DNA from 2 places in the Cupriavidus sp. USMAA2-4 genome. Region 2 is predicted to be linked to the other one. Evidence: predicted binding sites of a transcription regulator. Region 2 holds the regulator's gene; the other holds the start of a gene.
What was found. Region 2 encodes HrcA, which represses chaperone genes, less so after heat shock. Its sites were predicted from a motif close to TTAGCACTCNNNNNNNNNGAGTGCTAA; they were not measured.
Positions count from the first base shown of each region.

Region 1: groES (co-chaperone GroES) is a predicted target of HrcA. The motif match lies at 2,266-2,292, and genes of this name have one in related genera.

Region 1 covers NZ_CP017748.1:1,394,267-1,398,688, forward strand. Annotated here, with positions in the region: gene groL (chaperonin GroEL) at 105-1,748, opposite strand; gene groES (co-chaperone GroES) at 1,886-2,176, opposite strand; gene BKK79_RS06220 (CheR family methyltransferase) at 2,942-4,422, opposite strand, start outside.
Region 2 covers NZ_CP017748.1:971,509-975,930, reverse strand. Annotated here, with positions in the region: gene recN (DNA repair protein RecN) at 1-170, opposite strand, end outside; gene BKK79_RS04310 (NAD kinase) at 254-1,171, opposite strand; gene hrcA (heat-inducible transcriptional repressor HrcA) at 1,284-2,318, shown strand; gene hemH (ferrochelatase) at 2,396-3,511, shown strand; gene BKK79_RS04295 (RNA-binding S4 domain-containing protein) at 3,508-3,903, shown strand; gene BKK79_RS41070 (hypothetical protein) at 3,924-4,079, opposite strand; gene grpE (nucleotide exchange factor GrpE) at 4,347-4,422, shown strand, end outside.

The sequences.
Region 1 (4,422 bases), 420 kb from region 2:
GCGGCATACGCAGGACGCGGCGGCCGCCCAAACAAAAACCCCCGCGGGTTCGCACCCGCGGGGGTTTTTTCAGACAGGCTGCCGAAGCCGGCAGTCCGGCAGATTTACATCATGCCGTCCATGCCGCCCATGCCGCCCATGCCGCCCGGCATTGCCGGAGCCGACTCTTCCTTCGGAGCTTCGGCCACGGCGCAGTCGGTGGTCAGCATCAGCGAAGCCACCGAAGCGGCGTTCTGCAGCGCGGTGCGGGTCACCTTGGTCGGGTCCAGCACGCCCATTTCCACCAGGTCGCCGTACTCGCCCGAAGCGGCGTTGTAGCCGTAGTTGCCCTTGCCTTCGATGACCTTGGCAACGACGACCGACGCTTCTTCACCGGCGTTCAGCACGATCTGGCGCAGCGGCTCTTCCATTGCGCGCAGCACGATCTTGATACCGGCGTTCTGGTCGGCGTTGTCGCCGTTCAGGCCAGCGATGGCAGCACGGGCACGCAGCAGGGCCACGCCGCCGCCGGGGACAATGCCTTCTTCCACGGCTGCGCGGGTAGCGTGCAGCGCATCTTCCACGCGTGCCTTCTTTTCCTTCATTTCGACTTCGGTGGCTGCGCCGACCTTGATCACGGCAACACCGCCGGCCAGCTTGGCCACGCGCTCTTGCAGCTTTTCACGGTCGTAGTCCGAGGTCGCTTCTTCGATCTGGGCGCGGATCTGCTTGACGCGCGCTTCGATCGAGGCTGCGTCGCCGGCGCCGTCGATGATGATGGTGTTTTCCTTGCCGATCTCGATGCGCTTGGCTTGGCCCAGGTCTTGCAGGGTCGCCTTTTCCAGCGTCAGGCCGACTTCTTCAGCGATGACGGTGCCGCCGGTCAGGATGGCGATGTCTTCCAGCATGGCCTTGCGGCGGTCGCCGAAGCCCGGAGCCTTGACGGCGGCGGTCTTCAGGATGCCACGGATGTTGTTGACCACCAGGGTCGCCAGGGCTTCGCCTTCGACGTCTTCAGCGATGATCAGCAGCGGGCGGCCGGCCTTGGCCACTTGCTCCAGCACCGGCAGCAGGTCGCGGATGTTCGAGACCTTCTTGTCGAACAGCAGCACGAACGGGGAGTCCAGCTGGACGACTTGCTTGTCCGGGTTGTTGATGAAGTACGGCGACAGGTAGCCGCGGTCGAACTGCATGCCTTCCACGACTTCCAGCTCGTCGGCCAGCGACTTGCCGTCTTCGACGGTGATCACGCCTTCCTTGCCGACCTTGTCCATCGCCTCGGCGATGCGCTCGCCGATCGAGTTGTCGCTGTTGGCGGAGATCGCGCCGACCTGGGCGATTTCCTTGCTGGTGGTGGTGGGCTTGCTCAGCTTCTTCAGCTCTTCCACGGCAGCGCCGACAGCCTTGTCGATGCCGCGCTTCAGGTCCATCGGGTTCATGCCGGCGGCCACGTACTTCATGCCTTCGCGCACGATCGACTGGGCCAGCACGGTTGCGGTGGTGGTACCGTCACCGGCGTTGTCGCTGGTCTTGGAAGCCACTTCCTTGACCATCTGGGCGCCCATGTTCTGCAGCTTGTCCTTCAGCTCGATTTCCTTGGCCACGGACACGCCGTCCTTGGTCACGGTCGGGCCGCCGAAGCTGCGCTCCAGCACCACGTTACGGCCCTTCGGGCCCAGGGTCACCTTCACTGCGTTGGCGAGGATGTTCACGCCTTCGACCATCTTGGCACGGGCGGCGTCGCCGAACACTACGTCTTTAGCTGCCATGTTCTGTTACTCCGAATCTTGGATGGATCCCCCATGCGGGAGACCGGGAATGTTGGATAAGTCTGAGAGACTCAGGCGTCCCGCCGCGGCGGGCGCGTCACAAGCAGGGCCCGGGCGCACGGCGCCCGGCAGCCGCATTACTTGTTGACCACCGCCATGATGTCTTCTTCGCGCATGACCAGCAGTTCCTGGCCATCCACCTTCACGCCCTGGCCGGCATACTTGCCGAACAGCACGCGATCGCCCACCTTGACGTCGAGGGCAATGGAGTTGCCCTTGTCGTCCTTCTTGCCGGGGCCAACGGCCAGCACTTCGCCTTGATCGGGCTTCTCGGCAGCATTGTCGGGAATCACGATGCCGGATGCGGTCTTGGTTTCGTTGTCCAGACGCTTGACGATCACGCGGTCGTGCAAAGGACGCAGATTCATACGGACTCCTTAGTACAAGTGAGTTTTATTTCACAAATTGAGGCCGCCAGCACGGACGGCCAGCAGAATTGGCTCGCCGGATCAAGCTGTTAGCACTCCCACCGGACGAGTGCTAATTATAGGGACGGGGGTTTACGTTTTCAAGACAAGGCCTGAATGGGGGTTTTCCCGGAGAGGCCTTGGATAGGGGTAGGCAGGTGTCGAGATTCGCTCAACTCTGAACCTGGGTCACGTAACTCTGAACTCCGCAGGAATCCCACACAATCTCGCCGCCAAGAATTTCCTTTCTTCTCAATGAGTTAGCGGGATCGACATGGCGGAGGCATGGCGATGAAGTAGATGCGGACCTCCCGGCAAAGCAAGCTCATCCGAAGTTGAGCAGCCTTCCGGGGTTAGCCTGTATGCACTCTACGGCACAAGGGAAAGCGCCCTAGCTAGCGACAAGCCCAAAGAGGGGCTACCGGCAACGTCCTGGAACACAAGCTAGCGTACGGATGGGTGCCTCGCAGAGCGTGCACATGCGCTAGGCCTGCCCCTCCTCGGCCTCGAACGTCGCTCCCGACTCTGCGGCGCGGGCAACCTTGTCAAAGAATGATGCTGCGGGATCTGCAGCGCGTCGATGTGGCGACCACCTCGGCGCCGTGTCCGGACGCGACAAGGGCATGGTTCGGCCCTTGTCAGGAATGGCGCGGCTGTCCGCGCGGCGGGGTCGTTGATGCGGCGGCTACGTCGACTGCCGTCGCGCCTTGGCACCATGCAGGGAACCTACTCGTCCTTGGAAGCCCGCACGCGTGCAATGGCCGCCACCAGTTCATCGAGTACGATCGGCTTGGTCAGGTAGGCGGAGTAGCCATTCTGCATGGCGCCTTGCATGCCGCCGCGCTGCACCACGGCGCTGAGCGCGATGACAGGCAGGTGGGCGTTCTCAGGCTTGGCGCGCAGGGCCGCAAGGAAAGCGAGGCGCTCCGGCCCGCCCAGGTTCAAGCCGGACAGCACGACATCGATGGCCTGGTCTTCCACTATCCGGATGGCCTCTTCGCTGCTGTCCGTGCAGGTCACCTGTGCGCCTTCGGTGCTGAGCAGCGCCTGGAACGCATCGTTGGTCGACGTGTCCCCATCCACCATGAGGACGTGCACTGCCTTCAATGGCTTGGCCTCGAACCGTCCCTCGTCGGTCTCCCTGGCATTGTCGCGGCGCAATGGCAAGGCGACCGTAAAGCGGGCGCCGGATGCCATGCCGGTGGATTCGACCGTGATCGAGCCGCCGTGCAGGCCGACCAGTTCCTTGACCAGGTAGAGCCCGATCCCAAGCCTGTCGTCGCGGCCCAGCGACGGGCGGCCGCGTTCGACCATGTCGAACACGTGCGGCAACAGCTCCGCTTCGATGCCGCTGCCATCGTCTTCGATCTGCAGCGTCGCCGCTTCGCCATCGTCCGCCAGGGTAACGTTCACCCGCCCGGCACCCGGCGACTGCAGCGCGTTGGCGACCAGGTTCCATACCACTTGCTCCATGCGGGGCAGGTCGGCCTGGATGATCACCGGATTCCCCGGCAGGTGCGGCGAGAGCTTGATGCCCTTGCTGCGCGCTTCCTCGTCCAAGGCCAGGCAGATGCGCTCGACGATCTCGCGCCAGTCCACCGCCGCGTAGTGGATGGTCAACTCCCCCGTGCGCAGGCGCGACACATCCAGCAAGTCATCGATCAGCCGTGCCTGGCTGATGGCGCTGCGCCGGATCGTGTCGGCGGCACGGGACACTTGCAGGCTCCGGTGTGCCTCGGGGGAGCGTGCCAGCAATTCCGCGTTGGCATAGATCAGGTTGAGCGGGCTCTTGAGCTTGTGCGATACCGCCGCGAGGAACTCGTCGCGCTTGCGCTCGGCTTCGTCGACATTGACCTCGCGGGCGATCTTGGCGAAGCCGCGCAGGCCATCCTCGTTCAGACGCATCAGGACGCCGGTGCAATACACGCGCGAGCCGTCCTTCCGTATGTGCCATCGATCTTCCTCCACACGTCCTTCCTCGCGCGCCCTGCGCAGTTCTTCGCCCGCCACACCGTGCTCGCGCTCGTCGGGCGGGTAGAGCAGTTCGAACGGCTGCCCGACGATCTCGCTTTCCTCGAAGCCGAACATGCGCACTGCGCCGGTGTTCCAGGTCATCACCAGCCCGCTCTCGTCAATGGTGATGATGGCGTACTCCTTCGTGCTCTCCGCCACGATGCGCATGCGCCGCTCGCCCTCGTGCAGGCGTT
Region 2 (4,422 bases):
TCCCGCACCACGCCGGCATCGGCGCGCTCGCCCAGCACCAGGGCCAGCGCATCGATCAGGATCGACTTGCCGGCGCCGGTCTCACCGGTGAAGACGGTGAAGCCGGCGGAGAAGTCGAGGTCGAGCGCGTCGACGATGACGAAATCGCGGATGGAAAGGCTGCGCAGCATCGTTCTGGGTGGCGGGTCAGGTGCAGGTCAGGAGCAGGTCAGGTGCAGGTCAGGTGCGAGCAGGGGGCGGAAGGCGAGGCGGCTCAAAGGCGATTGTCTTCCGACGGATACTCGTGCCAGTGCAGCTTCTTGCGCAGCGTGGCGTAATAGTTATAGCCGACCGGATGCAGCAGCTTGATGGTCTTGTCGGAGCGGCGCACCACGATGCGGTCGCCGGGCAGCAGCGAGGTCAGCGACTGCATGTCGAAGTTGACGCTGGCGTCGCGCGCGGTGGCCACCTCGATGGTCACCTCGGCATCGTGCGGCAGCACGATCGGGCGGTTGGACAGCGCGTGGGGTGCGATCGGCACCAGCACCAGGCCGGACAGCGTGGGATGCAGGATCGGGCCGCCGGCCGACAGGGCGTAGGCGGTGGAGCCGGTCGGGGTGGAGACGATGAGGCCGTCCGAACGCTGGTTATACATGAAATAGCCATCCACCGAGACGGCCAGCTCCACCATGCCGGAAATGCCGGAGCGGTTGACCACCACGTCGTTGAAGGCCAGCGCCGAGAAGATCTGCTCGTCGTCGCGCACCACGCGCGATTCCAGCAGCATGCGCGTCTCCGCCTCGTAGCGGCCGGCCAGCATGTCGGGCAGCACCGACTGGACGTCTTCCAGCGGGATGTCGGTCATGAAGCCGAGCCGCCCGTGGTTGACCCCGATCAGCGGCACGTCGTGGCCGGCGAGCTGGCGGGCGATCCCCAGCAGCGTGCCGTCCCCGCCCAGCACCACCGCCACGTCGGCCTCGCGGCCGATCTCCTCCGGTGCCAGCGCCGGATAGCCGGTCAGGCCGGTGGCCAGCGCGGTATCGCGCTCGAACACCACGTCCTGGCCGTTCTTGAGGATGCAGGAAGCCAGCTCCTCGAGCCGCGCCTCGATGCCGGCGGTGGAGTAGCGGCCGATCAGGGCCACGGTGCGGAAGGGCGCGCGGGCGGCGCCAGGCTTGGGGTGTGCGGACATGCCGGGATTAGACCATACCGCCGTGACCATTGTCAGCATGGCCTGCCGCCGCGGCGGCAGGCCGTTGCGCGATACGCCCCATCCGGTAAAAGTTGCGTAAAATCGGGGCACTATGGATGAACGTTCGAAAACGCTGCTCAAGACCCTGATCGAGCGCTACATTGCCGAGGGGCAGCCGGTCGGCTCGCGGACCCTGTCCAAGTACTCGGGGCTGGACCTGTCGCCGGCCACCATCCGCAATGTGATGTCCGATCTGGAGGAGATGGGTTTCATCTCCAGTCCGCACACTTCGGCGGGCCGCGTGCCCACGCCGCGCGGCTACCGTCTGTTCGTCGACTCCATCCTGACCACCAAGGCGCCCGAGGGCACGCCCGCCCGCAGCGAACTGGCCGAGCTGATCCAGGACCAGCTCAGCGGCCAGCAGCTGGCCCCGCAGCGTATCCTCAGCAGTGCCGCGCGCACCCTGTCCAACCTGTCGCACTTCGCCGGCGTGGTGATGACGCCGCGGCGTGCCCAGGCCTTCCGGCAGGTCGAGTTCATGCGCCTGTCGGCCAAGCGCATCCTGCTGATCATCGTCACCCCCGAGGGCGATGTGCAGAACCGCATCATCCAGACCGAGCTGGCGTATACCCCGGCCCAGCTGGTGGAGGCGGCCAATTTCTTCAACTCCCACTACGCCGGCATGAGCTTCGACGCCGTGCGCGACCACCTGCGCGGCGAACTGCAGGCGCTGCGCCTGGACATGTCGCAGCTGATGCAGGCGGCGGTGCAGGCGGGCAGCGACGCCATGGCCGAGGAGGATGAGCAGGTCTTCATTTCCGGCGAGCGCAAGCTGCTGGAGGTGGAGGACCTGTCGTCCAGCATGGACAAGCTGCGCCGGCTGTTCGACGTGTTCGAGCACAAGACCAGCCTGCTGCAGCTGCTCGATGTATCCAGCCATGCCGAGGGCGTGCAGATCTTCATCGGCGGCGAGAGCCGGCTGGTGCCGCTGGAGGACATGGCGATCATCACCGCACCCTACGAGGTCGACGGGCAGATCGTCGGCACGCTGGGCGTGATCGGTCCGACCCGGATGGCCTACGACCGCGTGATTCCCATCGTCGACATCACCGCCCGGCTGCTGTCCAGCGCACTCAGCCAGAGTTGACGTTCGTCCCGTGCCGGCGCGCGGCGACCGGCCGGGCCCGTACCCGGCGCGCGCGGGCGCGCCAAACCGGAATTGACATGACGTTTTCGCCAGAACCGGCCTACCAGCACGGCCAGGTGACGCGTACCGCGATCCTGCTGGTCAACCTCGGGACCCCGGACGCGCCGACGCCCAAAGCGGTAGGGCGCTACCTGAAGCAGTTCCTGTCCGATCCGCGCGTGGTCGAGATTCCCCGCGCCGCCTGGCTGCCCATCCTGTACGGGGCCATCCTGCCGCTGCGCTCGCGTGCTTCGGCGCTGAAGTATGAGTCGATCTGGCTGCGCGAGGCCCATATGACGGGTTCGCCGCTGCTCGTATACAGCGAGCGCCAGGCGCACGCCCTGCAACTGCTGCTCAACCAGCATGGGCACGAGGTGACCGTGGCCTGCGCGATGCGCTACGGCAACCCGTCGATCGCGTCGGTGATGGAAGCGCTGCGCCGCCAGGGCGCCGAACGGGTGCTGGTGCTGCCGATGTATCCGCAATACTCGGCCAGTACCACCGCGACCGCCTTCGACGAGGCCTTCCGTGTGCTGGCCGCCTGGCGCAACCAGCCGGAGCTGCGCCTGGTCAAGCATTTCCATGACCATCCGGCCTATATCGGCGCGCTGCACCAGCAGGTCGGCGCCTATTGGGCCCAGCACGGCATGCCGGACTTCGCGCGCGGCGACAAGCTGATCCTGTCCTTCCACGGCCTGCCGCGGCGCATGCTCGAGCTGGGCGATCCCTATCACTGCGAATGCCTGAAGACGGGGCGGCTGCTGGGCGAGGCGCTGGGCCTGCAGCCCGGGCAGTACCAGGTGACCTTCCAGTCGCGCTTCGGCCGGGCGGAGTGGCTGCAGCCCTATACCGCGCCCACGCTGCGCGAACTGGGCCGGGTCGGCGCCGGCCGCGTCGACGTGTTCTGCCCGGGCTTCCCGGCGGACTGCATCGAGACGCTCGAAGAGATCGCCATCGAGGGGATGTCCGTGTTCCGTGTGGCCGGCGGCAAGGATTTCCATTTCATTCCCTGCCTCAACGATGCGCCGGCCTGGATCGCCGGCCTGGCCGAGATCGCCTTGCAGCACCTGCAGGGCTGGGATCTCCGTGCGCCGCATCCGCACGAACTCGAAGCCCGGCGCACGCGTGCCCAGACCCGGGGGGCTGCCGCATGAATGTCAGTTTCGAGCCGGAGGCACGGCTGCGCATCGACAAGTGGCTGTGGTGCGCGCGCTTCTTCAAGACCCGCTCGCTGGCAGCGGAGGCTGTCGAGCGCGGGCGGGTGCAGGTCAACGGTCAGGGCTGCAAGAGCTCACGCGAGGTGCGGCCGGGCGACACGGTGGTGTTGGAGGCGCATGGACAGCGTTGGGAAGTGCTGGTGAAAGGCATCGCGGCGGCACGCGGGCCGGCGCCGGTGGCGCAGTCGCTCTACGCCGAGAGCGAAGCCAGCCAGGCGCGTAGGCAGGTCGAGGCGGAGCGCCGCCGCCTGCATAGCGAACCCGCCGCGCAGTGGCACGGCAGGCCGACCAAACGCGATCGGCGGCGCATCGACGGACTCGGAGACTGAGGCGGATCGTGCCGACCCGCTCAGCGCAGGTGCTGCACGATATAGTGCTTGAAGATGGCCTTGCCGCTGCCGTATTCGGTGTCGCGCGGCGTCAGCGCGCCGGACGCGCAGATGAAAACGGTCATCGCCGACAAGGCGGCGAGCAGGCAGATCGCGATGACAGGCAGTTTATGCATGGCAACCCCTTCGGCATGGACCCGCAGGCAATGCATCCGCGCCCCCCGTTATTTTTATCACTTTATTCAAAACCATCTTAGTAGGTGCGGTGCAGCATGGCAACACGGCGTTGATTGCACTGGACGGGGCTTTGTAACCGCGTGTTTCAACGGCTGCCGGCGCGACTCTTGAAAATCGCCCGGCTGCCTCCAGTTGGGGGTTAGACTTGCCGATTGACCTCCCAACGGCCGCGCCAGGCGCGTGCCGTGCTTTATTTACGGATCGACATGGAAGAACATAAGCAGACGCCATCCCCGACGACGCCCGCGGGCGAGGACACCAGCAACGCGGCGCCGGCCCAGG